Regions from separate parts of the Janthinobacterium sp. PSRC1-1 genome, predicted to be linked through region 2. Evidence: predicted binding sites of a transcription regulator. Region 2 holds the regulator's gene; the other holds the start of a gene.
What was found. The regulator HrcA, encoded in region 2, represses chaperone genes, less so after heat shock. The targets are predictions, from matches to a motif close to TTAGCACTCNNNNNNNNNGAGTGCTAA.
Positions count from the first base shown of each region.

Region 1: rpoH (RNA polymerase sigma factor RpoH) is a predicted target of HrcA. The motif match lies at 3,440-3,466, and genes of this name have one in related genera.

Region 1 covers NZ_JAFCWK010000008.1:67,590-83,211, forward strand. Annotated here, with positions in the region: gene ACP7DW_RS18485 (MerR family transcriptional regulator) at 1-324, shown strand, start outside; gene ftsY (signal recognition particle-docking protein FtsY) at 489-1,547, shown strand; gene ACP7DW_RS18495 (cell division ATP-binding protein FtsE) at 1,556-2,299, shown strand; gene ftsX (permease-like cell division protein FtsX) at 2,296-3,216, shown strand; gene rpoH (RNA polymerase sigma factor RpoH) at 3,631-4,524, shown strand; gene ACP7DW_RS18510 (hypothetical protein) at 4,614-4,880, opposite strand; gene ACP7DW_RS18515 (hypothetical protein) at 5,059-5,514, shown strand; gene ACP7DW_RS18520 (ABC transporter ATP-binding protein) at 5,578-6,309, shown strand; gene ACP7DW_RS18525 (CPBP family intramembrane glutamic endopeptidase) at 6,306-8,630, shown strand; gene ACP7DW_RS18530 (patatin-like phospholipase family protein) at 8,703-10,355, shown strand; gene ACP7DW_RS18535 (hypothetical protein) at 10,441-10,659, opposite strand; gene ACP7DW_RS18540 (TerD family protein) at 10,739-11,320, opposite strand; gene ACP7DW_RS18545 (TIGR00266 family protein) at 11,360-12,055, opposite strand; gene ACP7DW_RS18550 (TerD family protein) at 12,128-12,703, opposite strand; gene ACP7DW_RS18555 (DUF475 domain-containing protein) at 12,835-13,908, opposite strand; gene nhaR (transcriptional activator NhaR) at 14,024-14,938, shown strand; gene ACP7DW_RS18565 (MFS transporter) at 15,063-15,622, shown strand, end outside.
Region 2 covers NZ_JAFCWK010000001.1:130,395-146,016, reverse strand. Annotated here, with positions in the region: gene ACP7DW_RS00655 (AraC family transcriptional regulator) at 1-726, shown strand, start outside; gene ACP7DW_RS00650 (VOC family protein) at 768-1,169, shown strand; gene ACP7DW_RS00645 (LysR substrate-binding domain-containing protein) at 1,166-2,071, opposite strand; gene ACP7DW_RS00640 (acyl-CoA dehydrogenase) at 2,231-3,412, shown strand; gene ACP7DW_RS00635 (CaiB/BaiF CoA transferase family protein) at 3,412-4,659, shown strand; gene ACP7DW_RS00630 (barstar family protein) at 4,713-5,039, opposite strand; gene dapB (4-hydroxy-tetrahydrodipicolinate reductase) at 5,048-5,857, opposite strand; gene ACP7DW_RS00620 (outer membrane protein assembly factor BamE) at 5,877-6,521, opposite strand; gene fur (ferric iron uptake transcriptional regulator) at 6,708-7,139, shown strand; gene hrcA (heat-inducible transcriptional repressor HrcA) at 7,188-8,204, opposite strand; gene ACP7DW_RS00605 (HAD family hydrolase) at 8,307-9,032, opposite strand; gene ACP7DW_RS00600 (hypothetical protein) at 9,277-9,876, shown strand; gene ACP7DW_RS00595 (hypothetical protein) at 9,913-10,494, shown strand; gene mmsB (3-hydroxyisobutyrate dehydrogenase) at 10,681-11,670, opposite strand; gene ACP7DW_RS00585 (enoyl-CoA hydratase/isomerase family protein) at 11,606-12,748, opposite strand; gene ACP7DW_RS00580 (enoyl-CoA hydratase) at 12,741-13,526, opposite strand; gene ACP7DW_RS00575 (acyl-CoA dehydrogenase family protein) at 13,523-14,683, opposite strand; gene ACP7DW_RS00570 (CoA-acylating methylmalonate-semialdehyde dehydrogenase) at 14,693-15,622, opposite strand, start outside.

The DNA.
Region 1 (15,622 bases), on a different contig from region 2:
CTCTGCGCGGCGGCCGGCGCCCATTGCATGTCGCTGGGGGTGGAAACGCCGCTGACGGACATCGTCGCGGCCGCCCGCGCGCAGCGGGCCGACATCGTGGCGCTGTCGTTTTCCAGCGCCAGCAAGCAACGGCAGACGCGCGACAGCCTGCAGCAGCTGCATGCAAGCTTGCCGCCAGACATAGAGTTGTGGGCTGGCGGACGCAGTCCCGTGCTGACCAGGCAGCCGCCGGCGTTCCTGCATGTGCTGGACTTGCGGCAAGTTGACGAAAGCATCGCCGACTGGCGCCGCCGCCATCAGGCACTGGCCCTGCAAACCCACTGATCCGGCTGGAAAGCGCGGCAACTGCGGCGATCTCCGTGGATAGCCGCGCAATGTTGCCAATCGAACAGTAAAGCATGAAGCGCCGGGCGCGCTCTGGTAGAATAGCCCGTAACACAGTGTCCGGCGCCGCCGGGCCTTAGGTCAGCACCCGCCACCACACATCCATGTTTAGTTTCTTCAAGAAAAAACCCACCGCTCCCGAGGCTGCGCCAGCCGAGCCCCTCGTCCTTCCCGCCGCCACGCCGCCTGCACCGCAGCCTGCCGCCACGCCCTTGAGCGGCGCGCCAGCCGAGCTCGTGCCCGTGATCGTGACTGCCGAACCCGAGAAAAAATCGTGGATGACGCGCCTGAAGGCCGGCCTGTCGAAAACCTCGAACACCTTGTCCGTGCTGTTCGTCGGCGCGAAGATCGACGAGGCCCTGTACGAAGAGCTGGAAGCGGCGCTGCTGATGTCCGACGCCGGCATCGACGCCACCGAATTCCTGCTCACGGAATTGAAGAAAAAGGTCAAGGAAGACAAGCTGCTCGACGCCGCCGCCGTCAAGGCCGCGCTGAAAGTGCTGCTGATCGACCTGCTCTCGCCGCTGGAAAAACGCTTCGAGCTGGGCCGTCACAAGCCGCTGGTGATGATGATTTCCGGCGTGAATGGCGCCGGCAAGACCACCACCATCGGCAAGCTGGCCAAGCACATGCAGTCGAACAATCAATCCGTGCTGCTGGCCGCGGGCGACACCTTCCGCGCCGCCGCGCGCGAGCAGCTGATGGTCTGGGGCGAGCGCAACAACGTCACCGTGATCTCGCAGGAATCGGGCGACCCGGCCGCCGTGGCCTACGACTCCGTGCAATCGGCAAAAGCGCGCGGCATCGACGTGGTGATGGTCGACACGGCAGGCCGCTTGCCGACGCAGTTGCACCTGATGGAAGAATTAAAGAAAATCAAGCGCGTGATCGGCAAGGGCATGGAAGGCGCGCCGCATGAAACGTTGCTCGTCATCGACGGCAACACGGGCCAGAATGCCCTCACGCAAGTGAAAGCCTTCGACGATGCCCTGCAATTGAGCGGCCTGGTGATCACCAAGCTCGATGGCACCGCCAAGGGCGGCGTGCTGGCGGCGATCGCCCGCGTACGCCCCGTGCCCGTGTATTTCATCGGCATCGGTGAGAAAATTGAAGACTTGCAGCCTTTCGTGGCTGCCGAATTTGTCGAAGCGCTGCTCGGATAAGCCCATACATGATTGAATTTCAGCACGTCTCCAAGCAATACTCCGCCGATGCCGTGGCCCTCAGCGACATTTCGCTGAGCATTGCCAAAGGCGAGCTGGTGTTCCTGGCCGGCCCGTCCGGCGCCGGCAAATCGACCCTGCTGAAAATGATCGCCGCCATGGAACGCCCCACGTCGGGCAAGCTGATCGTCAATGGCCAGGACATGGCGAAAATCAAGCCGGCCGGCGTGCCGTTCTTGCGCCGCAACATGGGCCTGATCTTCCAGCAGCAAAAACTACTGAACGACCGCTCCATCCTGGCCAACGTGATGCTGCCGCTGCTCGTCGTCGGCGCGCATAAAGTTGCCGCAGAGCAGCGCGCGCGCGCCGCCCTCGACAAGGTGGGCCTGCTGGACCGCGCCATGGCGCGCCCGCTGTCGCTGTCGGGCGGGGAACAGCAGCGCGTGTCGATCGCGCGCGCCATCGTCAACCGGCCACAGATCATCCTGGCCGACGAGCCGACGGCCAACCTGGACCGCGCCAGCGCCAACAAGGTGCTCGATGCCCTGAAAGCGTTTCACTCGGTGGGCGTGACCTGCCTCATTTCCAGCCATGACGAACAGATGCTCGACGCCGCCGCCCGCGTGATCCACCTGAAAAACGGCCAATTAGTCGCCATCGACAAAGCCACGCAGGCGCCCGTCTTCGCGCCGCCCGATCCCGATTTCGCGCCCTCCCCCGGCCCCGACGATGTGCAGGGAGAACAGGCATGAGAGGCTGGTTCCGTCAACACCGCTTCGCGCTCGGTTCGGCGCTGATCCATTTGCGCAAGTCGCCAGGCGGCTTCCTGTTGAACGTGCTGGTCGTCGCCATCGCCCTGTCGCTGCCGTTCGCCGGCTTGACCATGCTCGACAATGTGCGTCCCATGTCGGAACAGATGTCGGTCGACCCGGAAATCAGCGTTTTCCTGAAGATCGACACGCCGCGCGAGCAAGCCGTGGCCCTGGCGGGCGCCATGCGCAAGATCGTCGGCGCGCAAAAGGCGAAGATCGTCTTCATCCCGCGCGAACAGGCGCTCGACACCCTGAAAAACAAGAACGGCCTGGCCGACGTGCTCAGCACATTGGGCGACAATCCCTTGCCCGACAGCTATGTGCTGAAACTCGATGCGTTCAGCAGCGCCAGCGAAGCGCAGGATGTCGATGCGGTGGCGGAGCAGCTGCGCCACCTGCCAGGCGTGGAATCGGCGCAAGTCGATTCGGCCTGGGTCAAGCGCCTGGCGGCCCTGCTGGGCGTGCTGCGCCTGGTGCTGCTGCTGCTGGCCATCACCCTGGGCGTGGCCGTGATCGCCGTCGTCTTCAATACCATCCGCCTGCAGGTGATGCAGCAGCGCGATGAAATCAGCATCTCGAAATTGATCGGCGCAACGGATACCTTCATCCACCGCCCCTTCTATTACACGGGCGCCCTGCTGGGCCTGTGCGCCGGTGCGCTGGCGCTGGGCGCCGTGGCGCTGGCCTTGCAGCCGCTCAATACCGCGATTGCCGAGTTTGCCCGCCTGTATGCGTCCGAATTCCAGCTGGTGCCGCTGGCGCCGCTGCCGATGGCCGGCTTGTTGGCCGTCAGCGCCGGCCTGGGCCTGATCGGCGCCTTCCTCTGCGTGCAGCGCCACCTGGCGCGCCTGAACTGACCATTCCCTTCCATGGCGGCGCCCCAGGCGCCGCCATGCGTCCCCACATGCTGTTATCTTGATATTTAGCAAGTATTCTTAAGGTTCGCTTCAGCCAGAGGCCGTAGACTAGCTACGTTGTCGTGAAGCGGCCTGCAGAGCCACGCCAATCGTTGTTCATATACATTTATCAAGCATTACATCGCCATAGTATTTAGGCTATCAGGACGATTAAATGTGCTGATTGGCACTCTCAAGCAGAGAGTGCTAATATAGAGACATACCAAACGCAGAACCGCCATGGGTGCCAGATCAAGATGGTACCGCGATCTGCAAAGTGCAAGACCGAATACTGAAAACGACTAGATAAGCGGACCACGTCGCGTGACGTGGCCAACTGGAACAAAGCAAGACTACGAGGGAGAAAACATGACTATGATGTCCGCAACGTCCGCATTGGTTCCGACCAAAAGTAATGCGCTGGGCCTCGGGTTCACTGGCAATCTGGGCAATATCGACGCCTATATTTCGGCCGTGAATCGCCTGCCCATGTTGACCCATGATGAAGAAATCTCGCTGGCAAAACGCCTGCGTGAAAAAAATGACCTGGCCGCCGCGCAAGAGCTGGTGCTGTCGCACCTGCGCCTGGTGGTCTCGATTGCCCGCGGCTATCTGGGCTATGGCTTGCCGCACGCCGACCTGATTCAGGAAGGCAATATCGGCTTGATGAAAGCCGTGAAACGCTTCGATCCGGACCAGGGCGTGCGTCTGGTGTCGTACGCGATGCACTGGGTGAAAGCCGAGATGCACGAGTACATCCTGAAAAACTGGCGCCTGGTCAAGGTCGCGACGACGAAGGCGCAGCGCAAGCTGTTCTTCAACCTGCGCAGCCACAAGACGGGCCTGGACGCGATGACGCCGAAGCAAGTCGATGCGCTGGCCAAGCTGCTCGACGTGAAACGCGAAGAAGTGATCGAAATGGAAACGCGTTTGAGCGGCCGCGACATCGCCCTGGAATCGCCGACCGACGATGAAGACGACAAGTTTTCGCCGATCGCCTACCTGTCGTCGGAGCAAAGCGAGCCGACCAAGGTGCTGGAAGCGGAACAAGTGACGCGCCTGCAATCGGAAGGCCTGGAAACGGCCTTGAGCAAGCTCGACGCCCGTTCGCGCCGCATCATCGAAGCGCGCTGGCTGGCCAACGACGACGGTTCCGGCGCCACCCTGCACGCTTTGGCAGAAGAGTTCGGCGTATCGGCCGAACGCATCCGCCAGATCGAAGTGGCGGCGTTGAAAAAAATGAAGGGCGCGCTGGCCGCCTGGGTGTAAGCACAAGCACTGCCGCAATGCAAAAGGCGCCGCAAGGCGCCTTTTAGTTTTACAAATGATATTTATCAACAGATAAACATTGTCAGCCCTTATGCTGCAGCCAAGCCCTTGGTGATCAGCTCGGCGACCAATTCATTCAGATCCGCATCGCGTTCCTTGGCCAGGGTCTGTAATTGCAACACCAGATCGCTGTTCAGTTTGACGGCGAATGGCACCAGGCCCAGGGCCTGATCGCGCTTGCGCTGCTCGCGGCGGTCGACGACGACCGCTTCCTTACCGAATGCACCGGCGCCGGGAACATTCATCTTTCCCATCAGTTTCTTGGCATCGCTTTTCGCCAGGGCAGTTTTTTTCATGGTTGTTTCCTGATTTTCAAAACAGCCATTCTACGCAGTAATCGGCGCGCCGCGTGGCCGGCGCATCAATTCATCGGCAGCGCGCCAATAGTGCGCCGAAAAAATATCATTTTGTTACCATCATTTTATCCCACGTGTGAACAAGCACGCCAGGGACGCTCTATCTGAAAGGAAAAACATGCCTCACCTGACCCGCTCTTATCGTACCTTGCTGCTGCCCCTGCTCATCGCCTGTCTGGCCGTGCTGGCTGGCTGCGGCGCGGCCGGCAGCGCCGGCGACGCGGAAAACACGCCGCGCAGCGTCACCCACGTGCTCTCGCCGGGCGAACAGGTCGCCATCACGGCCACCGATACCCTGAAACTCGAACGCGTCAACGACAGCCGCTGCCGCAAGGGCGCCGTGTGCGTGTGGAAAGGCTACGTCAGCTACAGTTTCAGTCTGCTCAACAGCGCAGGCGCCACCGACATCGTCCTGTCCGACTCCATGCCCGGCGCTGCCAGTTCCGTCAGCGTCAACCATTTGACGTTCACCCTGCTCGACGTCGACCCGGCCACGCCGCCCGCCCTCAACGCGGCCACGCCCGCGTATCGGGTCAAGGTGAAGATCACGCAGGGCGCGCTGGAACGCCCATAAATCGACCAGGCCCGGGTGGTACGCTATCATCTTGCCATTGTTAATATTATTGCAGGACGCACGATGATCGTATTCCAGGGTTTGTCCAAGCGCTACGGCACCTTCGACGCCGTGCACCCACTCACCTTGCAGGTGGGGAAGGGAGAAGTCTTCGGCTTCCTGGGGCCGAATGGCGCCGGCAAGACCACCACCATCCGCATGCTGATGGGCATCCTGGTTCCCAGCAGCGGCCGCGTGCTGGTCGATGGCCTCGATTGCCACCGCGATGGCGCCGCCGTCAAGCGCAAGGTGGGCTACCTGCCCGACAACCCCATCTTTTACGATTACTTGCGGGGCCGCGAAATCCTGCAATTCGTCGCCGAAATGCATGGTTTTTCGCGCGCGGAAGCGGCCGACCGCGCCGCGCGCCTGCTGACGGAATTTGGCCTCGACGAAGCGGGCGAGGATTTCGCCGTCAATTACTCACTGGGCATGAAGAAAAAACTGGGCCTGGCCTGCGCGCTGATCCACGATCCGGCCGTGCTGATCCTCGATGAACCGATCAACGGCCTCGACCCGCGCGCCTCGCGCGAAGTACAGGAACGGCTGCTGCGCATCGCCGCCGCCGGCACCACCATCTTCGTTTCCACGCATTTGCTCGACATGGCGCAAAAGCTGTGCAGCCGCGTGGCCATCATCCACCGCGGCGCGCTGGCGGCCACGGGTAGCCTGGACGAGATTCGCCGGCAGCTGTCCAGCGACGGCAGCCTGGAAGAACTCTTCCTGCAGCTGACCGATGAAACGGCCGCCGCATGACGCCGGCGCCGCTCACCGCCTGGCGCGCCATCTGGCTGCTGACCCGCTTGCGCCTGCAGCGCCTGCTCAACGTCAGCGGCCACGGACTGGCCTTCAAGAAGACCGGGCAGGGCCGCCCCGCCACGCCGGGCAAGAAACGGGGCCGCTGGCTGCTGGGCGTGCTGCTGTTCCTGCCCATGCTGTTTTCCTTCGGCACGATCGCGCGCCATGGCGTGCTCAACATGCATTGCCTGCTGGACCAGGTGGCCGCCTGCCAGGCGCAAGGCAGCATGCAGGCGGGCGAACGCCTGCTGGCGCCCGTCATCGCCCAATTGATCGAGCACCCGTTCAGTACGGCGCTGGCAGGCGGCCTGGCCCTGCAATTGATGCTGCTGTGGCTGGTCAGCGTGTTGTTGCCGCTAGGCATGGGCGAGCTGTCGAAACCGGACTGGGATCTGGAATGGCTGGTCACCTTGCCGGTCGACAAAGCCACGCTGCTATGGGCGCGGGTGCTCGAACGCACGGTCGTCAATCCGGCCGGCCTGCTGGCCTTGTGGCCCAGCACCACCATGATCGCCTGGTATTCGGGCCAGGGCTGGTTTTCTCCGCTGTCCGGGCTGGCGGCCAGCCTGCTCCTGCTGGCCCTGGCCGCCATGCTGCGCACCCTGGTCGATACGGGCTTGCGCCTGTCGCTCAGTCCGGCCCGACTGGGCAACCTGCAGGCACTGCTCTCGGTGGCCGGGGTATTTCCCATGTATATGGGCATGTCCTTCGGCATGGGCGCGGGCGGCTTTGCCCATGGCTGGGCCGCGGCCATGCCGGCCTGGAGCGGCTGGACGCCGCCCGGCCTGCTGGTGCGCGTGCTCAATGCCGCCAGCCTGGCGGCCGCGCTGTTGCCGGCCTGCCTGCTGCTGGCGCAAGTGCTGCTGTTGATGTGGCTGGGCATGGCGATGCTGCGCCGCCAGTTGCGCCACGGCGTGGTGGGCGCGGGCCAGCGCGAAGCCAGCCGCAAGCGTTCCCCGGCGGCGCTACCCGCTGGCCAGTGGCGTGCCCGCATCGGCACGGTGATACAGCGCCGCGAATTGACCCTGCTGATGCGCGACCGCAATTTTCTCGTGCAAACCCTGCTGATGCCCTTGCTGATCCTCGGCGGCCAGTCTTTTTTTTCGGGCCAGGCACGCGACCTGCACGCGCTGCTGGCCAGCCCCGCCCTGCTGGCATCGACCGGCTTTTTCCTCGGCAGCTATGTGCTGATGATGTCGGCCTTCCAGACCCTGAACAAGGAAGGCGGCGCGCTGTGGCTGCTATACACATTTCCCGTTTCCGTTGAGCAGGCGCTGCGGCAAAAGGCGCAGCTGTGGGCCGTGCTGGCCCTGCTGTATCCTTTGATCCTGTTCGGCGTGGCGCTGGCCTGGTTGCCCGCCTGGTCGTGGCAGACGGCGGGCCTGATGCTGCTGGCCCTGGCCGGCATTCCTCTGTATGCGATGATCGCCGTGGCGCTGGGGGTGTTCGCCAGCGATCCGCTGGCCAGCGAAGCGACGGCGAAGATACGCCCCACGTATATGTATCTGTATTTGCTGCTGACCGGCTTGTACCTCGCCGCGCTGGCCGCCGGCAGCGTGGCGCAGCAACTGGTGTTTGTCGTGCTGACGGTGGCGCTGGCCCTGGCACTGTGGCAAAAGGCGCGCGACGAGCTGCCCTACCTGCTCGATCCGGCCGCCTCGCCGCCGGCCCGCGTGTCGGCCTCGGACGGCTTGATCGCCGCCATGCTGTTCTTTATGCTGCAGACACTGGCCTTGATCCTGCTCAAGGCGACCAGTGTGGCGCCGCTGGCCCAAGCGGCCATCGCCTCCGGCGCGGCTGGCGCGCTCACGTATGCGCTGCTGCGCCTCGTCTATTGGCGCGCCAGGACGGCCGGCGTGCCGCACATCGGACAGGGCCGCCAGCCGTGGCGCCGGGGTGCGACAGGTGCAGCCATGGCGGTGCTGTCCGGCATCGGCTACGCAGCCCTGTCGCCGCCTGCCGCGCCGCTGCCGGATGTTCTGTCGTGGAACGGGCTGTGGCTGCTTGCCGCGGGCGTGCTGGCCGCCCCCCTGTGCGAGGAATTCCTCTTCCGCGGCTTGCTGCAGGGTGGCTTGCGCCGTTCGCTGCCGGCCTGGCAGGCGATCGGCATCGCCGCCGCGCTGTTTGCCATCGTGCATCCGCCTGCCGCCATGCTGCCCGTCTTCGTGCTGGGCCTGTGCACGGGCTATGCCTATGAGCGCAGCGGCGCGCTGCTGGCCCCCATGCTCACGCACGCGCTGTATAGCGCCGCCATGCTCGGCTATCAGATGAATAGGTGATTATTGCCCGGTTTGCTAGAATCGCACACGTTTCCGTCCGTATCCCAACCAATGACTACGCACAGATCACGCATGCATCCACGCTTGTTCGCCCCCTTTATCCTCGCTGCACTGCTGAGCGGCTGCACGGTACTCGCCCTGCGCCCCAACAGCGGCATCGAAAACCGCACGTTTGCCGTGCAGGAAACCCCGCGCCTGCGCATCGACGCGCCCAAGGCGCGCATCCAGAATCCCATGCCCAGCGACCACTTCATCGGCATCGCCCTGTCCGGCGGCGGCAGCCGCGCCGCCAATTTCTCGGCCGCCTCGCTGGAGCAGCTGGAAGAGTTCGGCCTCGTCAGCGGCGCCTCGGCCATCTCCGGCGTGTCGGGCGGCGCCATCGCGGGCGGCTACTATGCGCTGCATGGCAAGCAGACGGACTGGCCCTTGCTGCGCAGCAAACTGAAAACGGATTTCTTTGGCCAGACCATCTTGAAACCGGCCAACCTGACGACGATGTTGTTGACGAACAAGACGCGCACCTCGTTCCTGTCCGACGTGCTGGACGATGTGCTGTACGACAAGAAAACCTACCAGGACTTGCCGCACGACGGCCCCATCTTCCTGGCCAACGCGACGGACGCCACCGATGGCGGCAAGCGCGTGGTGTTTTCCTATGAGTATTTTTACGGCACCCTGCATTCGCCGATCCAGGATATCCGCCTGGCCACGGCCGTGGCCACCTCGGCCGCCTTTCCCGGCGTGTTCGATTCCGTCACCTTCGAGCGTTTCCGCCCAAAAAACAGTTTCGTGCCAGAACTCGGTTCCGAATCGCGCGAATCGCCGTCCTACGTGCACCTGTTCGACGGCGGCGCGGCCGACAACCTGGGCGTCGAAACCCTGTGGGACGTAGCCCTGACGCAACTGTATGGCAACGACATGGCCGTCGTGCCGCCGCGCCTGAACAGCAAGCCCTTCATCCTCATTGCCATCGATGCCAACGCGCCCAATTCCAGCGCCGTGTTTGAAAAGATGTCGGACGAGCGCCAGCCGCTGGACCGCATCTTCAACAAGAATATCTACGACGCCGTCGACGCCCTGTTTTCGCGCCAGCGCAAGGAAAACCTCGTCAAGATGGGCTTTGGGCAAGCCCGCTTCGATACCATCACGCATGAAAACTTCGGCGACCTGAGCCAGAAATTCGTCAAGGGCAAGCGCACCTCGGCCTTTGCCATTCCCGTGCTGTGCCGGCCCCATCTGGGCCAATACCGCTGCGAAGTCGATGCGGCCGATCCCTTGCCGGGCCAGATCCGCACGCGGCTCGAAGGCTTTGCCTGGCATATTTCCATTGACCAGATCGCCTCGCTGGCGCTGCGCCTGTCCAGCGGCGATGCGCAAGTCGATGGCGCGCGCAAGGTAGAACGCGCCGCCCTCGTCAAGCTGCAGCGCCTGGCCACGCAAACGAAGACCCATTTAAAACTGACGGGGCCGGAAAATTGCAGCCCGGACGTCCTGCAAGCGGCCCTGTACAGCGCCGCGCGCGTGCTGATCCTCGACGACGAAGAATCGCGCTTCGCCCTGTGCGACTACATGCTGGCGGGCCAGCTGATCAATGACGACACCGTCTGCAAGCAGCGCTATGTGCACGCCGTGCCCCGCTTCGCCATCGAAAGTGAAGATTTACAGTACCGCAACTTAAGTTCGGACGGCAATTCCGTGAACGTGCCGATACGCTGCAAGAAGTGAGCGCGCACAAAAAAGCCCGCACGATCGCTCGTGCGGGCTTTAGCGCAAGGATTCCAAGCGCCCGGCTGATTTAGATCAATCGACCTTAAATCAAGCGACTACGCCTGCGCATGTAGCTGCGGCTTAACGCACCTTCCAGTTCCTGCTCCGTTTTATGCTGGTTCACCGTGTACAGGGCCCACAGGGCCGCCGGCGCCCAGCCGATCACAGTGCACTGCAAGATCAAGGCGGCGGCACCGGCCAGCGGGCGCCCCAGCATGAAAAACGTGAGACACGGAAGTAGCAAGGCTATCAGCAATCGCATCACGACATACTCTCCTAAACTTAGAGCAGCGGACAAGGGCCGGTATCCGGTCCGTCCCCCGCCCGCTGCGTACTGCTCCTTATAGATGCACGGTAATCTGCGGCATCAAGTCGTCAAACGTGCGACCGTTGCCGTTTTCTCCGATGGCGTGCATCTTCCATTCGCCGTTATGGCGGTACAGCCTGGCCATGATCTGTGCCGTGTGGGAACCTTGCACAGACAGGTTGAAACGCGCGACTTCCTGGTTATTGCTGGCATTCAAGATGCGGCAATAGGCGTTTTCCACCTGCGAGAAATTCTGGCCAGTAAAGCTGTTGACGGTGAAGACCAGGCTTTTCACGTGCGCCGGCACTTTCGACAGATCGACATTGATCTGTTCGTCGTCGCCATCGCCCGCGCCCGTGCGGTTGTCGCCCGTGTGAACGACACTGCCGTCCTTGCTTTTCAGCTGGCGGAACCAGACGATGTCGGACGTTCCCTTGTTTTCATCGAACATGACGCACGAGGCGTCCAGGTCGACGGCTTCGGTCTTCGAACCGAAACCGAGGAAACCCTTGGTCTTGACCGCATCCCAGCCCAGGCCCATGGTGATACGGGTCAGGGTGGCACCAGCTTCTTTATCCAGAGAAATCTTCTGGCCTTTGCTCAAATTGACAGACATACGCATAGCTCCTGTTTGCTTGGTTACATCAAATGTTAGTTACGCCGGCTTGCTTTGGGTCCAGGCGAGGAAGGCTGCGCGGTTACGCGAGCACACGAGGATTTTTCCCGTGCCTGAGAACTTCAGCACGACGCCCTCGCCGCTGGTCTGGCTATTGATCAAATTGCCCAGAAAGCCGCCGCTGCTGCCGGTCGTCATGGAAATTTCGTATTGCAGGCGGTTATCCCAGCACACGACGTGCGAGTTATCGATCACCACGTCCTTGCCAGGCGTCACTTCCAGTATCGACATCGCGCCAAAACCGGAGACCGCCAACTGGCCGCTGCCTGCCGTCTCGGTGATGAAAAAACCACCGCTCTGGGCAAACAGCGCATTGCCAAGGCTTTGCGTGCGCACCTTCAATTCCACGCCAGCACTGGCCGCCACGAAGGCGCCATCGCTGATCATGTATTGCTGGGCGCCCACATCCAGCACCCGCATCGCGCCGGGCAAGGTAGGCGACAGCAGACAGTCGCCGTCGCCCCGCATGGCCTCGATATGCTGCTGAAAGAACGATTCCCCGTTGGCAAAGGTGCGCATCAGCGCGGCGCCTATGCCGCCAGTCATCTTGCCTTTCAGCTCAAGATTGGTTTCCATCATCACCATCGCGTTGGATTCGCAATAAATCTTCTCGCCCTTGGCAAGCGACACATGCAGGAACGGGTCGACGTCCCCGGTAATACTAAAAACTGGCATCTGACTATTCCTTCCTCAACTAGGTAATGATGGGGGCGGCCCGCAGCGCGGACCGCCTTGATTATTTACAACTTATACGCCGACGCCGAACGACGCGGCGAGTGGGCCCAGGCCGCCTTTATATCCCTGGCCGATGGCCTTGAATTTCCAATCGGCGCCATTGCGGTAGATTTCACCGAAGACCATGGCCGTTTCCGCCGAACCGTCTTCCGACAGGTCGAAGCGGGCGATTTCCGTGTTGCCGTTGGCATTCACGCAACGCACGTACGCCTTCGATACCATACCAAAGTTTTGCTTGCGCGCTTCGGCATCGTGAATCGTCACGCAGACGGCGATCTTGTCGATCTCGGCCGGCACCGTGGCCAGGTCGACGATGACGGTTTCATCATCGCCATCGCCAGCGCCGGTGGTGTTGTCACCCGAGTGGGTGACGGAACCGTCGCTCGATTTCAGGTTGTTGTAAAAAATCATGTCGACGTCGGCGCGAACCTTGCCGTCGGCCTTCAGCAGGAAGATCGAACCGTCGATGTCGAATGCGGCGCCGTCGGTGGCGCGGGCATCCCAGCCCAGGCCGATGATCATCTTCGAAATGCCAGGGGCTTCTTTGCTCAGGTTGACGTTGCCGCCTTTTTGCAGACTGATTGCCATGATGTATTTCTCCTATGTGGGTTGTGTATGACCAAACACCTGGCGCCCTCCACCGGCCTGACTCCCCAGGCCGGCGGCGACGCTTGCTACAACTTGCCGACAAACGGGTGTAGTCGTTTGTCGCGCATTCTTTACACTGCCTTGACCGGCTCCAGCGCTTGCGTCTGGCCTTCTTCGAGGGCCATCCTGCGCTTGTAGCGGATCGACGACCACAGCGAGGCGAGAATGAAGGCCACCCCGATCAGACCCGTGAAGATCTCGGGAATGTGGAACTTCATGCTGACCAACATGATCACGGCCAGGATACCGATCGCATAGTGCGCGCCGTGCTCCAGATAAACGAACTCGTCGAGCGTGCCCTTGCGCACCAGGAACACCGTCATCGAACGCACGAACATCGCGCCGATTGCCAGGCCCAGCATGATGATCACGACATCCTTGGTGATGGCAAACGCGCCGATCACGCCGTCAAAGCTGAACGATGCATCGAGCACTTCCAGGTACAGGAAGCCGCCGATACCGCCGCGCTTGATGATGTCGCCCATGTTGCCGTCGCCGTTATCGCCTTCCAGCAAGCCGCTGATCACATCGACGCCCACGTAGGTCAAAATACCCCACAGGCCGGCCGTCAATACCACCAGTTTCTGGCCTTCGTCGATCATCGACAGGCTGGCCATCAGGGTACCGAGCGCGACCATCACGGAAATCGACGAGATCTTGCCCAGCGCGCCCAGTTTTTCTTCAATACGGCCCAGCCAATGCGTTTCTTTTTCCGAGTCCAGCAGGAAGTTCAGGAACACCAGCAGCAGGAAGATGCCGCCGAAAGCCGCCACTTCCGCGTGGTGATTCGTCAGGTGCATCGAATACTGTTCCGGATTGCTCAGGGCCAGATTCCATACTTCCAGCAAGCCCAGGTCGGCCGCTTGCGCCACGATGACCAGCGGGAACAGCAGACGCATGCCGAACACGGCGATGATGATGCCCACGCCCAAGAACAGGTTCTGCCAGAACTTGTCCCAGTTCTTCAGCACCGAGGCATTGACCACCGCGTTGTCAAACGACAGCGAGACTTCCATCACGCTCAGGATCACCGCGATGCCCAATGCCGACAGCATGGTCGACACGCCACCGTGCGTGTAACCCCACCAGGCGGAAATGCCCAGGCAGATAAATGTCACTAGAAATGACACTCTGAAATGTTTCATCGATAGTTCCCCGTTATCCAAATTCAATGGAACGTAGTATAAGGACATGTGACACATTTAAAAATAGAAGATAATGGAAGTATTACTTCGTAAAAACAGAAGATAGGACCATGCGATGAAAACCACCGGTTTCAATTACCGCCATTTGTACTTCTTTTGGGTGGTCGCCAAGGAAGGCGGCGTGACGCGCGCGGCCGAACGCCTGGGACTGGCCGTGCAAACCATCAGCACCCAGCTGGCCCTGCTGGAAAAGGAACTGGGCAAGTCGCTGCTGCAGCCGCAGGGACGGCGCCTGGTGCCGACGGAAGCGGGCCGGCTGGCGCTCGGCTACGCGGACCAGATTTTTTTGCTGGGCGAACAGATGCAGGAAGCGCTGGCCGACACGGATGCGGAAAAGATGCGCCTGACGGTGGGCATTTCCGATTCCTTGCCGAAACTGATGGCGTACCGCATGCTCGACGCCACGCGCAGCCTGGACAAGCCCGTCAAGCTGGTGTGCCTGGAAAATGAATTCGAGTCCCTGCTGGCCGACCTGGCCCTGCACAAGCTGGACCTGGTGTTGACGGACCGCGCCGTGCCGGCCGGCGCCAGCCTGCGCGTCTCCAGCCACCTGTGGGGAGAGAGCGCCATGAAGCTGTTCGCCATCCCCGCGCTGGCCGAACAATACCGCGACAATTTCCCGCACAGCCTGCACGGCGCCCCTTTTTTACTGCCCGCGCGCAATAACGCCCTGCGCGGGCGCATCGACGAATGGATGGTGCAGCAAGGCGTGCGCCCCGACGTGGTCGGTGAATTCGAGGATAACGCCATGCTCAACGCGTTTGGCCGCAAGGGCCTGGGCCTGTTTTTCGCGTCCGCCAGCCTGGCGGCCGATATCGAGGAGCAATTCGGCGCCGTGCTGGTGGGTGACGCCTCGTCCCTGCGCGAACAGTTTTATGTGATTTCGAACGAGCGCAAGATCATGCACCCGGCGCTGGACGTGATCCTGGCGGCCATCCAGAGTCACCCGAAGATTCACAAGGAAACCTGATAAATCCATTCGAAAATAACGTTTGAATAATCAATCAAAAGCGATTGTAATGAAGCCTGAGACAAACACGCGCCTGTCCCTCGCCGGAAGGGCGCGACCACCATAAAAAAACAGGAGCGGCACCATGTCCACGGCAGGCAAGACGATCGATATTCCCGATCTCATCAATAACAACAAGATCGGCTCCTTCCAGATCGGCATGCTGATACTGTGCGGGCTATGCGTCATCATGGATGGCTTCGATGTACAGGCGATGGGCTATGTGGCGCCCGCCATCATCGCCGACTGGCACGTCAGCAAGGCCAACCTGGGTCCCGTGTTTGGCGCGGGCCTGCTCGGCATGCTGGTCGGCTCGCTCGTCTTCAGCATCACGGCCGACAAGTTCGGCCGCCGCCCCGTGCTGATCGGCTCGACCATCTTCTTTTCGCTGTGCATGCTGGTCACGCCGCTGGCGACGAACATCGAGCAATTGCAGCTGATCCGTTTCATCACGGGCCTGGGCCTGGGCGCCGTGATGCCGAACGCCATGGCGCTGGCCGGCGAATACAGCCCCCTGCGCAAGAAAGTCACCCTGATGATGCTGGTATCGTGCGGCTTTACGCTGGGCGCCGTACTCGGTGGGCTGCTGTCCGCCGCGCTGATTCCCGCCTTCGGCTGGCAATCCGTGTTTTACGTGGGCGGCGT
Region 2 (15,622 bases):
CGGCCCTGGCTCGACTGCGTCTGGACGTGTCGCGTGCAGACGGGCGCCACGCCCGTCACGCACCAGGTCTTGCCCGACAATTGCATCGATATCCTGTGCCAGGACCAGCAAGATGCCAGCTTTGCCGTCGGCATGATGACGGCGCCGATTGCCGTCGCCAGCCTGGGGCTGGTGCAGACGGTGGCGGCCCGCTTCAAGCCGGGCGCGGCGGCGCGCTTCTTCCAGCTGCCCTTGTGCGAACTGAGCGATGGCCGCACGGGATTGCAGCAGCTGTGGGGCCGCGCGCTGGCGGCACGCCTCGGTGACGCGCTGTGGAGCGAGCCCTTGTCGAATGCGCAAAGAGTTTCTGTTTTGCAAGATTATCTGCTGCTGCGCCTGCGCACCGCGCCGCCACGGCGCCAGACCGGGGCGGCCGACCACGCCATCGCGGCCATCGAACGCGCATCCGGCCAGGTGCGCGTGGAGGGACTGGCGCGGCAACTGGGCGTGTCGCGCCAGCACCTGGCGCTGCAATTTCGCCAGCACGTCGGCATCAGCCCGAAGCTGTTTGCCCGCATCTGCCGTTTCCGGGCCGCCAGCCAGGGACTGAAACGCCTGGCGGAGCAGCCGGACTGGGCACAGGTGGCCTTGCAATTCGGTTATTTCGACCAGTCGCACCTGATCCACGACTTCCAGGATTTCGCCCACAGTTCGCCCGAGGCGTGGCTGACGGGCCGGCGCGCCTGAGCACCTTCCATTTTTCCAATCGCCACGCGCGCGCCAGTGGCATGATGGCGATATTCTTCATTCACCAGGAGCAGAACATGATCAAGGGCTTGCGCACCGTCACCTATCCCGTCCCCGACCTGGACCAGGCCAAAGCCTGGTACAGCCAGGTATTCAATACGACGCCGTATTTCGACCAGCCGTTTTATGTCGGTTTTGCCATCGGCGGCTTCGAGCTGGGGCTGCTGCCCGGTGGCGAACCGGGCACGCAAGGCAGCGTGACGTACTGGGGCGTGGACGGCATCGAGCAGGAAGTCGAGCGCATCGTCGCGCTGGGCGGCACCCTGCACCATCCGCTCACGGACGTGGGCGACGGCATCCGCACGGTGGAATTGCTCGACCCGTTCGGCAACCAGATCGGCCTGATCGACAATCCCCATTTCGATACGGCCAAGGTCGTCTAGGCAGCCTCGTCTTGCAGCCATAAGCGGAACTGCTGCAAGGCCGTTTTTTCATGCGCCGTTTCTGGCGTGATCAGGTAATACGCGCGCTGGCCGCGCAGTGGGCGCTCGCAGACGATCTGCAATTCGCCACGCGCCAGTTCCGCTTCGACCAACATGCGTGGCAGCAAGACCACGCCCTGCCCTTGCACGGCCGCCATGGCCAGCATGGAAAACAGTTCGTAGCGGGCGCCGTAGCGCGCCCCGTCGCGCCCCTCTCCCTCGACCTGCATGGCATCAAACCACTGGCGCCAGGCGCCCGGGCGCGTACTTTGTTGCAGCAAGGTCAGTTCCAATACATCGTGCGGCTGCCAAGTGCTGCGCGCCGCCAGCAGGCGCGGGCTGGCGACGGGCACGATTTCTTCGTGCATGAGCAAAGTGGCGCGCGTGCCGGGCCAGCGCGCCAGCTGCTCGGGCGTACCCGCATACAGCGCGCCGTCGTATTCCGTATCGGCAAACATGAACGGTTTTGTATACGCGTCGATATGCACGACGATGTCGGGGTGCCGCCCTGCCAGCGAGCCCAGGCGCGGCATCAGCCAGCGCGTGGCAAACGTGGGCACGGAAGCGAGCTGCAAGGCGCCGCCGCCGCCCTGGCGCGCCATCGTGTCGAGCGTGTCGCGCTCCAGGCCATCGAGGCGCGCCGCGATCTGGCGCGCATACGCGGCGCCGGCGCTGGTGAGCAGCACGCCATGGCGCGTGCGCTGGAATAGTTGCACGCCAAGAAAGCTTTCCAGGGACGAAATCTGCCGCGACACGGCGCTTTGCGTCAGCGACAGTTCGCGCGCCGCGTGCGTGTAGCTCTGGTGGCGTGCGGCCGCCTCGAAACAATTGAGCGCCTGCAACATCGGGATTTTGCGTGACATGGGGTATCGGGCCGGTAAAAGAACCCTAGTATGCCCCAAGATATGCGTATCACGCATGTCTGGGTGCGAAAAAATCGTTTGCGCAAGGCTAGGCAAAAACCTACCATGAGCCATATTCAATCTTGCGCCGATCACCGGCGCTCACCTGCGAGGCCTGTGATGAGCAAAACCGTATTCGACTGGAATTCCCCCCTGCTGCTGGAAGAACAACTGACGGGCGACGAACGCGCCGTGCTGGAAGCGGCCCGCGACTATTGCCAGGGCAGCCTGGTGCCGCGCGTGCTCGAATCGTTCCGCCATGGCCGCACGGACGCGGCCATCTTCCGCGAAATGGGAGAATTGGGCTTGCTGGGCACGACGATACCCGAAGAATACGGCGGCGCCGGCCTGAACTACGTCTGCTACGGCCTGGCCGCGCGCGAAGTCGAGCGCGTCGATTCCGGCTACCGCTCGATGATGAGCGTGCAATCGTCCTTGGTGATGGTGCCGATCAACGCCTTCGGCAACGAGGAAACGAAACAGAAATACCTGCCGAAACTGGCGACGGGCGAATTCATCGGCTGCTTCGGCCTGACGGAACCGAACCACGGCTCCGATCCGGGCAGCATGGTCACCCGTGCGCGCAAGGTGCCGGGCGGCTACAGCCTGTCCGGCGCCAAGATGTGGATCACCAACAGCCCGATTGCCGACGTATTCGTCGTCTGGGCCAAGGACGATGAAGGCGCGATCCGCGGCTTCGTGCTGGAAAAAGGCTGGAAAGGCTTGTCGGCGCCGGAAATCCACGGCAAGGTCGGCTTGCGCACCAGCATCACCGGTGAAATCGTCATGGATGAAGTGTTTTGCCCGGAAGAAAACGCTTTCCCCGACGTGCGCGGCCTGAAGGGTCCATTTACATGCCTGAACAGCGCCCGCTACGGCATCGCCTGGGGCGCGCTGGGCGCGGCCGAAGATTGCTATCTGAAGGCGCGCCAGTACACGATGGACCGCCAGCAATTCGGCCGTCCGCTGGCCGCGAACCAGCTGGTGCAAAAGAAACTGGCCGATATGTTGACGGAAATCACCATGGGCTTGCAAGGCTGCTTGCGCCTGGGCCGCATGAAGGATGAGGGTTCGCCCGCCGTGGAAATCACCTCGATCATGAAACGCAACAGCTGCGGCAAGGCGCTCGATATCGCCCGCGTGGCGCGCGACATGATGGGCGGCAACGGTATTTCCGACGAGTTCGGCGTGATCCGCCACCTGGTCAACCTGGAAGTGGTCAACACCTATGAAGGCACGCACGATGTGCACGCGCTGATCATCGGCCGCGCCATCACCGGCATCGCCGCCTTCAGCAACTGATGGACGCCTTGGCTTCCACCTTGCGGCCCGCGCCGCTGACCGGTTTGCGCGTGCTGGACCTGTCGCGCGTGCTGGCCGGCCCGTGGGCAGGACAAATGCTGGCCGACCTCGGCGCCGACGTGGTCAAGGTTGAACAGCCGGGCCGCGGCGACGACACGCGCGCCTGGGGGCCGCCCTACCTGAAAGACGAGGATGGCCGCGACACCGCCGAAGCCGCCTACTTCCAGTGCGCCAACCGCAACAAGCGCTCCTTGTGCATCGACCTGGCCGCCCCTGAAGGCCAGGCGCTGGTGCGCCAGCTGGCCGCTGAAGCGGACGTCTTGCTGGAAAATTTCAAGGTGAACGGCTTGCGGCAATATGGCCTCGATGCGGCCAGCTTGCTGGCGCTCAATCCGCGCCTCGTGTATTGCTCGATTACCGGCTTCGGCCAGAATGGGCCGTATGCGGCGCGCGCCGGCTATGACTTTTTGATTCAGGGCATGGGCGGCTTGATGAGCATCACGGGCGTGCCCGATGGCCAGCCCGGCGCCGGGCCGCAAAAAGTGGGCGTGGCGCAAACGGACATCCTGACGGGCCTGTACGCCACCATCGCCGTGCAGGCGGCGCTGGCCGAACGCGAGCGCTCGGGCCTGGGCCAGCATATCGACCTGGCCCTGCTCGACGTGCAAGTGGCGGCGCTGGGCAACCAGGCGGCCAATTACTTGTGTGGGGGAAAAGTGCCGCAGCGCATGGGCAATGCGCATCCGAACATCGTGCCGTATCAAGACTTCCCGACGGCCGATGGCGACATGATTCTGGCGATCGGCAACGATGGGCAATTCTCGCGCTTTTGCGCCGTCGCCGGCCACCCGGAATGGGCGCAGGACAAGCGTTTCGCCACCAATCCGCAACGCGTGGCACACCGGGCGATTCTGATTCCCTTGATGCGCCAGACCACGGTCATGCGCACGACGGCCGAGTGGATCAGCGCCTTCGAGGCGCAAGCCGTGCCGTGCGGTCCCGTCAACCGCATCGACCAGGTGTTTGCCGACCCGCAAGTGGTGGCGCGTGGCTTGAAAGTGGAGATGCCGCATCCGACGGCGGGGACTGTTGCGCTGGTGGCCAATCCCGTGCGCCTGTCCGCCTCGCCGGTGCAATACCGCTTGCCGCCGCCGCTGCTGGGGCAGCATACGGACGAGGTGTTGCAGCAGTGGCTGGGCCTCGATGGCGGCCAGATCGACGGTTTGCGCGAACGCAAGGTCGTCTAAAGAAAAACGCCGGGCAGTGGCAACACTGTCCGGCGTTTTTTATTGATTCAGCCTTACTTCAGCACCAGTTTCAGCGCCGGCTTTTCACCATAATCTTCATAGCGCTCGTTGATGCCGGCGATACAGAACGTGATTTCTTCCAGCAAATCCGGCACTTGCGCCTTCATCGCTTCCGCATCCTGCACCACGATGTCGAGCACTTCGTTCGGCTTCAAACGAAACTGCGTCATGTTTTCGTCGTCGCGCAGATAGCTGAGGCAATCGACCCAGGCATCCATGCTGTTGCCGTAGAATTCAGGGAAACCGAAGGCTGGCACGCATTGCGCGTGGAAGCTCGCTGCGTCGGTGATGTCTTTTCCATTCAGGATGGCAGTGGCCATGATCTTCCTCAGTTCTTTAGCGACAGCACATCCTGCATGTCGAACAGGCCGGTCGGCTTGTCTGCCAGGAAACGCGCGGCGCGCAGCGCGCCGTGGGCGTAAGTGACGCGGCTGCTCGACTTGTGGCTGATCTCGATGCGCTCGCCGATGCCGGCAAACAGCACCGTATGGTCGCCAACGATATCGCCGCCGCGGATGGTGGCAAAGCCGATGGTCGACGGGTCGCGTTCGCCCGTCACGCCTTCGCGGCCGTACACGGCGCATTCCTTCAAGTCGCGGCCCAGGGCGCCGGCCACCACTTCACCCATTTGCAGGGCCGTGCCCGACGGCGCATCGACCTTGAAGCGGTGATGCGCTTCGATGATTTCGATGTCGTAGCCTTCGGACAGGCTTTTCGCGGCCAGTTCCAGCAATTTCATGGTGACGTTCACGCCCACGCTCATGTTCGGCGCGAACATGATGGCCGTCTTTTCGGCGGCAGCGGCAATGGCGGCCTTGCCCGCGTCATCGAAACCGGTGGTGCCGATGATCATCTTGATGCCGTGCTCGGCGCAATACGCCAGGTGCTGCAAGGTGCCTTCGGGACGCGTGAAGTCGATCAGGTAATCGGCGTTCGCCAGGCCCTTCGCCAGGTCGGACTGCGTCAGCACGCCGGCAGGCTTGCCCAGGAAAGCGGCGGCATCCTGGCCGATGGACGGCGAACCGGCGCGGTCGAGCGCGCCGGCCAGCACGGCGTCGGGCGCATTGCTGACCGCTTCGATCAGGATATGGCCCATGCGGCCGCTGGCGCCAGCGATGGCGATTTTCAGTTCAGTCATTTTATTCTCTTACGGCAACTTATTTGGTGGGTTCGGCAGTGGGTGCAGGCTCGGCGGCAGGCACCGTCGCAGGTGCAGGTGCAACGTCAGGCTTGCTCACGGGAATGGCCGGCGCGGCATCGGTCGGCACGGGCACGGCGCTCGGCGCCACAGGCGACGGCACGGCGGCGGCAGGCACGTCGGCCTTGGCGACCTTGGCGAACGGCGACGGACCGGCGATGCGGTCGATGTATTCTTTCTCTGTCGGCAAGTTGCCGCCTTCGAAACGTTCCACCTTGCCATCCTTGCCGAAGTACACAACCACGCGGCTGCTGGTGGTTTCGCCACTGCCTCGGGCCAGGCGGAATGGATAATCCCAACGGTCGGCATGGAAAATGTCGGTCAGCAACGAGGTGCCGAGGACGAAACGCACCTGGTCGCGCGTCATGCCCACTTTCAACTGGGCCAGCATCTCTTCGGAGACAAAGTTGCCTTGTTGAATGTCAGGACGATACGGCGAGAAAAACCACATGAATTTTTGCAACGGCGTAATGGTGGTCGTTTGTGCGCCCTGTTCAGGAACCACTTCCTTGCCTTCTTTTTGGGCAGCTGCCGGCTTTTCGCCAAGGATGCCACGGCTGGCGCAGCCGGACATGGTCAGCGCGACACAGACCATGCCTGCCATGACTGGTGCTCGAAATGAAATACGGTGCCAGAGAGATGGCAATACAGCCGGTGTTACGCGCATAAATGACCTCAATTGGATGAACAAAACGCCAGGAGTGACCGGCCTGCCCAAAAATGCATATTTTGGCACTCCCCGACAAAACGCTATATGATAAAGCACCTGACCCACATACGAGCAACAAACATGAGTAACAATCCTAGTGATCTCAAGGCAAGCGGCCTGAAAGCCACCTTGCCACGCCTGAAGATACTCGATATCTTCCAGAGTAGCCCGGTACGCCACCTGACAGCAGAAGACGTCTATAAAATTCTGCTGGCCGACAATATGGATGTCGGCTTGGCAACTGTCTACCGTGTCCTGACGCAGTTTGAACAGGCAGGCTTGCTCAACCGCAACCATTTTGAAACCGGCAAGGCAATTTTCGAACTCAACGAAGGTTCCCACCACGACCATCTGGTGTGCCTCGACTGTGGCCGGGTCGAAGAATTCTTCGACGAAGAGATCGAAATCCGCCAGCAAAAAGTGGCGGAAGAGCGCGGCTTCAAGATCGCTGAACACGCCTTGGCCATCTACGGCAACTGCATCAAGACGGCTTGCCCGCATAAAACCGCCTGACCAACGCTTGCCGCTCCCACGGGGCGGCTGGCGCGGCTGGCAGTACGCTTAATGATGGCTGAGTGCGCTCGACAGTAATTTCGCCGTGATATCGACGATCGGAATGACGCGCTCGTAGGCCATGCGCGTCGGTCCGATCACCCCCAACGTTCCCACGATCTTGCCGTTGACTTCATACGGCGCCGTCACCACGCTCATCTCATCCATCGGCACCAGGTTCGATTCGCCGCCGATGAAAATCTGCACGCCCGTCGCCTTGCTCGACACGTCGAGCAACTGCATCAAGCCCGTTTTTTGCTCGAACATGTCGAACATCTGGCGCAGCGAGTGCATATTCGATGACAGATCGCTCACGCTGAGCAAGTTGCGTTCGCCGGAAATCACCATGTCGTCGCTATGGTCGGCCATCGCTTCGCTGCCCGCTTCCACGGCCGCCTGCATCAGGCTGCCCATGTCGTCGCGCAGCTGGCGCAGTTCGCCCTGCAGGCGCACGCGCACGGCATCGAACGACAGGCCGCCATAATTCTGATTGATATAGTTGGCCGATTGCACAAGTTGCGCCGGCGTATAGTCGGCCTCCGTCAGCAATAAACGGTTCTGCACGTCGCCGCCAGGGGCCACGATGACGAGCAGGATGCGCTTTTCGGACAGGCGCAGAAATTCGATTTGCTGGAACACGGATTCGCGGCGCGGACTGAGCACGACGCCGGCAAACTGCGACAGCGACGACAGCATCTGCGCGGCGTTGGCGATGGTTTTTTGCGGCTGCGGCGTCTGCAGGCGCATGCGCGACTCCACCAGGTGCTCGTCCAGATGGCGGACGGTCAGCAAGGTGTCGACAAAAATACGGTAGCCGCGCGGCGTGGGGATGCGTCCGGCCGAGGTGTGCGGACTGGACACATAACCGAGCTCTTCCAGATCGGCCATGATGTTGCGAATCGTGGCCGGCGACAGGTCCAGGCCGGAAATTTTCGACAAGGCGCGCGAACCGACCGGCAGGCCGTCGGCGATATATCGCTCGACCAGGGCTTTCAGCAGTGTTTGGGCACGTGTATCGAGTTGCATGGTGTTTTATTTAGGCAAGTATTTTGTTAAGCAAGCGGCAACGAAAGCGGCCGAACGTGCGTCAACAGCGCCTATTATGCACGTTCGCCCGGCCTGCGGCGATCAATCTTCCAGTTGCCCTTGCAGCCACAGCAGCAATTCATCAAAGTTGGCGCAGATGGCGTCGGGCTGCACGCCGGCGGCCAGGTGGGCATCGCTGCCCTTGCGGTTCATCCAGACGGCACGCATGCCCGCGCCTTGCGCTCCCGTCACGTCGAAATACAGGTCGTCGCCCACATACACGGCTTCATGCGGCGCCACGTCCAGCGCCGCGCAGGCTGCCAGGAAGATGCTGGCGTCGGGCTTGGCCACGCCAAACTCGCTGGCGGCGATCGATACCTTGAAATGCTGTGCCAAACCGATAATTTCAAGGTCTGCGTTGCCATTCGAGATGGAGCCGAGCAGCATGCGCTGGCGCATCCAGGCCAGGCCAGGCAAGACATCGTCATACGGCTGGACGCGGTTGCGCGCGGCCAGGAAGTGCACGATGGCCCCATCGACCAAGGTGGGATCCTCGCCGGCGGCTTCGAAGGCCGACAGCAGGCCGGCGCGGCGCAACTCGATCAAATTGCCATGGAAATGCGGCTGTTCGTTGAGCATGGCCAGGCGGTGCTGGCGCAGCACCTCGATGGAAAACTGCTGCGCCACCCTGGGCGCATGCGTGGCCAGCCAGTCATGCAGCAGGGTTTCGGCGGCGGCAATCACGGGCGCGATGGGCCACAAGGTATCGTCGAGATCGAACAGGATGGCCTTGGGCGGCACGGCGGGTTTGACAGGGGAAAGGGACATGGGACTCACGGTGGATGCCGCGCCACAATGCGCAGGCTGCATGTATTGTCGCACCGATCGCCGCAGCCGGCATGGCTGCGCCTCCGTGAAATGGGGCCGGGCCAGCGCTTCCCGGCGAAAAATTGTTACAGGGTGATACAAGGCAAGATCATTCGGCTTGCCAGATAGACTAAAATAGGCGCCATTCCAATGCGGCGCCAGCGTCCGCGTTGCGCTACCCAACCTGATTCGTTTTGGAGAATGTATGAAAAATTTGTACCTGCGCTCGATGCTGGCGGCGGCTTGCGCCGTCACACTGGCAGCTTGCGGCGGCAGCGGCGGCAACCTGTATCTGAGCGGCCAAGTGTCCAATCTGGCAAAAGATGGCCTGATTCTGCTGAATGATGGCGAACGTTTGTCCGTTCCTGCAGGCCAGTCCCAGTTTGTTTTCACCAAGCTGGTCAAGACCGATGACCGCTACGATATCAGCATCGCGCAGCAGCCAAAAGGCGCCGTGTGCACGATTACCAACGGTGTCGGCAAGGCAACGAGCTATTCCGCGAGCACGGCCGTGGTGAGCTGCGTGACCAATACCTACCCGCTGAGCGGCACGATCACGGGCCTGACCGCTGGCGGCTTGCGCCTGGTGATGGGCCCCAACGGCACCAGCCCACTGGCTGGCACCAACTCCTACACATTCGAAAAAGTAGCTGACGGCGCCCCATACGGTATTACCGTACTGACTCAGCCGACGGGCCTGAAGTGCCGTTTCCAGGGCTCCACCAGTGCCGACGGCAGCGATACGGCCGGCACGATGGGCTCTGCCGCCACGACCGCGGCCACACTCGACTGCACGCCGCAGTAATCCTTGCGATCCGTCACCTAATTTTTGGAGAAATACATGAAGTTATCCTGCCTGCGCCCACTCGCCGCGCTGCTGCTGACCCTGGGACTGGCCGCGTGCGGTGGCAAGGCCTCGTATGATGTCAGCGGCACCGTCAGCAACTTGAACAACAATGGCCTGATCCTGGCCAACGGCGGGGAGGACCTGCCGATTGCCGCCGGCCAGACCGCGTTTACCTTTAAAAAGCGCATCGACTACGGCACCGACTACAACATCACCTTCAAGCAACAACCGGCCCATATGACTTGCAACATCAGTAATGGCTCCGGTTCGGCTGGCCATTACATCAACATCAGCGCCGCTGTTTCTTGTTCACAAAACGTCTATAGCGTGGGCGGCACGATTTCCGGCCTGACGGTAGAAGGCTTGCAGCTGATTAACGGTAATGTACCCACCACGGTGGCCAAGGATGCCAAGACCTTTACCATGGTCGGCAATGTCGCCGACGGTTCCACCTATGGCGTCAGCGTCAGCGTCCAGCCTAAGGGGCTGAAGTGCGAGGTAGAGCCGGGCACGGGCAGCGGCACCATGGGCGAAGCGAATGTGACGACGGTGAAGATCGCCTGTAATCCGGTCTGAGCTGTGGGAACGGTAGCCGCCATGCGGCTACCGGGAAGAGATATCACTAGAACACATAATTGATATTACAAAGATAAATTGGAGTTATATGTGGCGATGCAGCATAATGCATCTGTCTCCTCCAACTCTTCCAAGAATTGGATTTAGCCCGCTTTTACCAGCGGGCTTTTTTTTGTCCAAAATTCCTCAGGCAGGCTTGTTCAAGCCCGGCTGCAGCATGTGCACGATGCTGGAAAAATCCTGCTGCGCATAACCGGCTTGCGCATGCATCTGATACAGCTGGCGCACCAGGCCACCCAGTGGCGTGGGCGCGTTGGCCGACAAGGCCGACTGCTGCGCCAGGCCCAGGTCTTTCAGCATCAGCGCCGTGCCGAAGCCGCCCGTGTAATCGCGCGACGCGGGCGTACCGTCCATGACGCCGGGCCACGGGTTGTACACTTCCAGGGTCCAGTTGCGGCCCGAACTCTTGGCCATGATGTCGGACAGCACTTTCGGATCGAGGCCATGCGCCACGCCCAGGTTCAGCGCCTCGGCCGTACCGGCCATCAAGATCCCCAGCAGCATGTTGTTGCAAATCTTTGCCACCTGGCCCGCGCCCGCCTCGCCCGCGTGGAAGATGTTCTTGCCCATCTTTTCCAGCAAGGGCCGCGCCTGCTGCAAGGCCGCCACGCTGCCACCGACGATGAAGGTCAGGGTGCCGGCCGCCGCGCCCGCCGTGCCGCCCGAGACGGGCGCATCGAGCATGGCAAAGCCGCGCTCGCTGGCCGCCTGCGCCACCTGGCGCGCCACGTCGGCCGCGATGGTGCTGCAATCGATGAACAGGGCGCCCGGCTTGGCCGAGTCGAGCACGCCGCCGGCGCCCAGGTACAGTTCCTGCACGTGCTTGTTGGCTGGCAGCATGGTGATGACGGCGTCAGCCGTCTGCACGGCCGCGCTGGCGGAGGCGGCCGCCGTGGCGCCGGCTTCGACCAGCGAGGCCACTGCCGCTGGCGCCAGGTCGAACACGGACACGTGGAAGCCGGCGGCCACCAGGTTGCGGGCCATCGGCGCGCCCATGTTGCCCAGGCCGATGAAAGCGATATGTTGCATGTGTATGTCTCCTGTTGTTCTTTTAAGATAAGTCAGCCAAGGGATGCTGTGTCCATGGCGCCGTAAAATACTCGTCCAGATATGCATCGCTGATGTCGCCCAGGCTGGCCGGCTGCCACCGCGGCGCGTTGTCCTTGTCGATCAGCAAGGCGCGCACGCCTTCGCAGAAGTCCGCGTGGGCGCAGCATTGCACGGCAACAATGAGTTCCAGCTGGAACACTTGCGCCAGACTCATGTGAAGAGTGCGTACACGCATGGCCCACACCAGAGCGGCCGAGCTGGGCGCACCCTTGCCCAGTGTATGGGCCGCCTTTTGCAGCCAGGCCGAGTCGCCGTCATAGCCGGCAATGGCGGCCACCACTTCGGGCAAGGTGGGCGCTTGCGTCAGCGCGGCGATGGCGTCGAAGTTGGCGCGCACTTCGGAGACGGGTAGCATGGGCGCGGGCGCCGAGAAGCCGCGCAGCAAACGGCTCAGTTGCTGGTGGTTCGCCAGCGGGCTGGCTTGCCATTGCGCCAGCGCCAGAGCGTCGAGCACCATGGCGCGCTCTTCCTGGCGCAGGAAATAATCACCGAGGCCCGCAAACAGGGCATCGGCCGCGTTCATCGGTGCGCCCGTCAAGCCCAGGAACAGGCCGCTGCGTCCCGGCATGCGGCCCAGGAACCAGCTGCCGCCCACGTCGGGGAACAGGCCGATCGTGATTTCCGGCATGGCGATGCGCGTGCTTTCCGTCACCACGCGGTGGCTGGCGCCCGCCATCAGGCCCAGGCCGCCGCCCATGACGATGCCGCCGCCCCACACCAGCAGCGGCTTTGCATAGGTATGGATGCGGTGGTCGAGCCGGTATTCCTCGGCAAAGAAGGCCAGCGCCTGCGGATTCGGCACGACGCCGGGCTGCTCGACCACGGCCGAGCGCAGGCTGCGCACATCGCCGCCCGCGCAAAAAGCCTTGTCGGTCGACGACTGCAGCACCACGCAGGCGATGGCGTCGTCAGTGGCCCAGCGCACCAGGGCGCCATCGATGGCGCGGATCATCTCCAGGGTCAATGCGTGCAAGGACTTCGGCGCGTCGAGGGTGATGACGCCCAGCTTCATGCCGCCAGGACAGTCACGCTCCTCGATTTTCACCGTTTCAATCAGGGTACTTTCAGCCAAGGTTTCAGCCATTGCGCCACTCCGCCGGACGTTTTTCCAGGAACGCCTGCACGCCCTCTTTCTGGTCTTGCGTATCGAACAAGCCCAGGAACAGGGTGCGTTCATCGGGCAGGGAAGCGACGAGCGGATGGCTGCGCGCGCCCTGGATCAGGGTCTTGCACGCCGTCACACTGCTGGGGCTCTGGCGCGCCACCTTGGCGGCCAGCGCCAGCGCCGTGGCGGCAGCCTTGCCGGTTGGCACGACTTCCTCGACGAGGCCGATGGCCAGGGCCTTGGCCGCGTCGACGCGCTCGCCGCACAAGATCATGCGCTTGGCCCAGCCTTCGCCCACCAGCCACGGCAAGTGCTGCGTGCCACCCGCGCACGGCAGCAGGCCGACGGATGCTTCCGGCAAGGCCATCTGCGCATGTTCTTCAGCGATGCGGATGTCGCAAGCGAGCGCGCATTCGAGCCCGCCGCCCATGGCATAGCCATTGATGGCGGCGATGCTGACGCCGCGAAACGCGGACAGCGCCTCGAACGCTTCGCCAAACGCGGCGGCCATGGCGAACGCCGTGTCCTTGTTGCCATCGGCAAACACTTTCAGGTCCGCACCGGCCGAGAAAAACTTGGCGCCGCCGCCCGTGATCACCAGCGCATACACGTCCGGGTTGGCATTCAGGTCGGCCACCAGTTGCGTCAGCGCGTTCAGGCTGGCCTGGGTCCACGTGTGGGCGGGCGGGTTGTCGAGGGTCACCAGGGCCGTGTGGCCACGGCGTTCCAGCAACAGATTGGTATACACTTTAGTCATCGTAAGGTCTCCGTGGCGCCGTCTTTCAGAATCGCTCGCGCGACGATCAGGCGCATGATTTCATTCGTCCCTTCCAGGATCTGGTGCACGCGCGTGTCGCGCACGTGGCGCTCAAGCGGGTACTCGCGGATGTAGCCGTAGCCGCCGTGCAATTGCAGCGCATCGTTGGCGACATTAAAACCCACATCCGTGGCGAAACGTTTTGCCATGGCGCAATACGCGGTGGCGTCCGGGCTTTCCTGGTCGAGCTTCCAGGCCGCCAGGCGCACCATCTGGCGCGCCGCCACCAGTTCCGTCAGCATGTCGGCCAGCTTGAATTGCAAGGCCTGGAACTGCGCCAGTTCGCGGCCGAACTGCGTGCGCTCCTTCATGTACGCCTGTGCGCGCGTCAGGGCCGCCTGCGCCGTGCCCACCGAGCACACGGCGATGTTGATGCGCCCGCCGTCAATGCCCTTCATGGCAATGGCAAAGCCTTCGCCTTCCGCGCCCAGCAAGTTGCCAACAGGCACTTTCACCTGGTCGAAGCTGATGATGCGCGTGGGCTGGCTGTTCCAGCCCATCTTTTCTTCCTTCTTGCCATACACGATGCCGGGCAAATTTGCCGGCACGGCAAACGCGGAAATGCCGGCCGCGCCCTCGCCGCCGGTTCTCGCCATGACGATCAGCATGTCCGTCTGGCCCGCGCCGGAGATAAACGCCTTCGTGCCGTCCAGCACATAAAAGTCGCCATCCCTGACGGCCTTGGTGCGCAAGGAAGCCGCGTCCGATCCGGATTGCGGTTCGGTCAGGCAATAGCTGGCCAGCTTCTGGCCGGCGGCCAGGGCCGGCACCCACTCGTCGCACAGGGCTTCCTGGCCCCAGCGCGACAGCATCCAGGTGGCCATGTTGTGGATCGTGATGTAGGCCGTGGTCGAGGTGCAACCGCCGGCCAGCTCCTCGAAGACGATGGCAGCATCCTGACGCGACAGGCCCAGGCCGCCCCAGCGCTGCGGCGTGTACAGGCCGCAAAACCCCATCTCGCCCGCCTTGGCGATCGTTTCCACGGGGAAGATCGATTCCGCATCCCAATGGGCCGCGTGCGGCGCCAGCTCGCCTTCGGCAAACGCACGCGCCGCCTGCTGGAACTCGCGCTGCTCGTCGCTCAGTTCAAAGTCCATGCCGGCTCCTTACTTGAGGCTGATGGTGGTGTTGACCTTGCCCACCGAGGCCGCGTCCGTGAACCAGCGCTGGGTAATCGTCTGCGTCTGCGTGTAGAACAGCACGACCTGCTTGCCGAACGGGCCCAGGTCGCCCAGCTTGGAGCCGCGCGACCCCGTAAAGCTGAACAGCGGAACGGGCACGGGGATGGGCACGTTGATGCCGACCTGGCCCACGTCGATTTCTTCCTGGAAATAGCGCGCGGCCGCGCCGCTTTGCGTGAACAGCGCCGTGCCGTTGCCGTTCGGATTCGCGTTCACCAGGGCGATCGCTTCATCGAGGGTATCGACTTCGACGACGATCAATACCGGGCCAAAGATTTCCTGGTCATACACGACCATGCCGGGTTTCACGCCCGAAAGAATCGTCGGTCCGACGAAGTTGCCGTTCGGATAGCCATCGACCTTCACGTCGCGGCCGTCGAGGGTCAAGACGGCGCCCTGTTCGATGCCCCTGGCGACCAGGCTGTGCACGCGTTCCTTTGCCGCGCAGGAGATGACGGGGCCCAGGTCCGGATTGTCCTTGCCCGCGCCGACCGTCAGGGTTTGCGCCTTGGCGGACAGTTCCGGCAGCCACTCGCGCGCTGCGCCCACCAGCACGGCGACGGAGGCGGCCATGCAGCGCTGGCCGGCCGCGCCGAAACCTGCGCCCAGCAGCTGGTTCAGGGTCTGTTCTTTATTGGCGTCAGGCAAGACGACGGCGTGGTTCTTGGCGCCCATCATGCATTGCGCGCGCTTGCCGTTCAGGCTGGCGCGCTGGTACACGTGCGTGCCCACCTTGCTCGATCCCACGAACGAAATCGCCTTGATGTCCGGGTGGTCGCACAGGGCGTTGACCACGTCTTCGCCGCCGTGAATCACGTTCAGCACGCCAGCCGGGATGCCCGCCTGCAAGGCCAG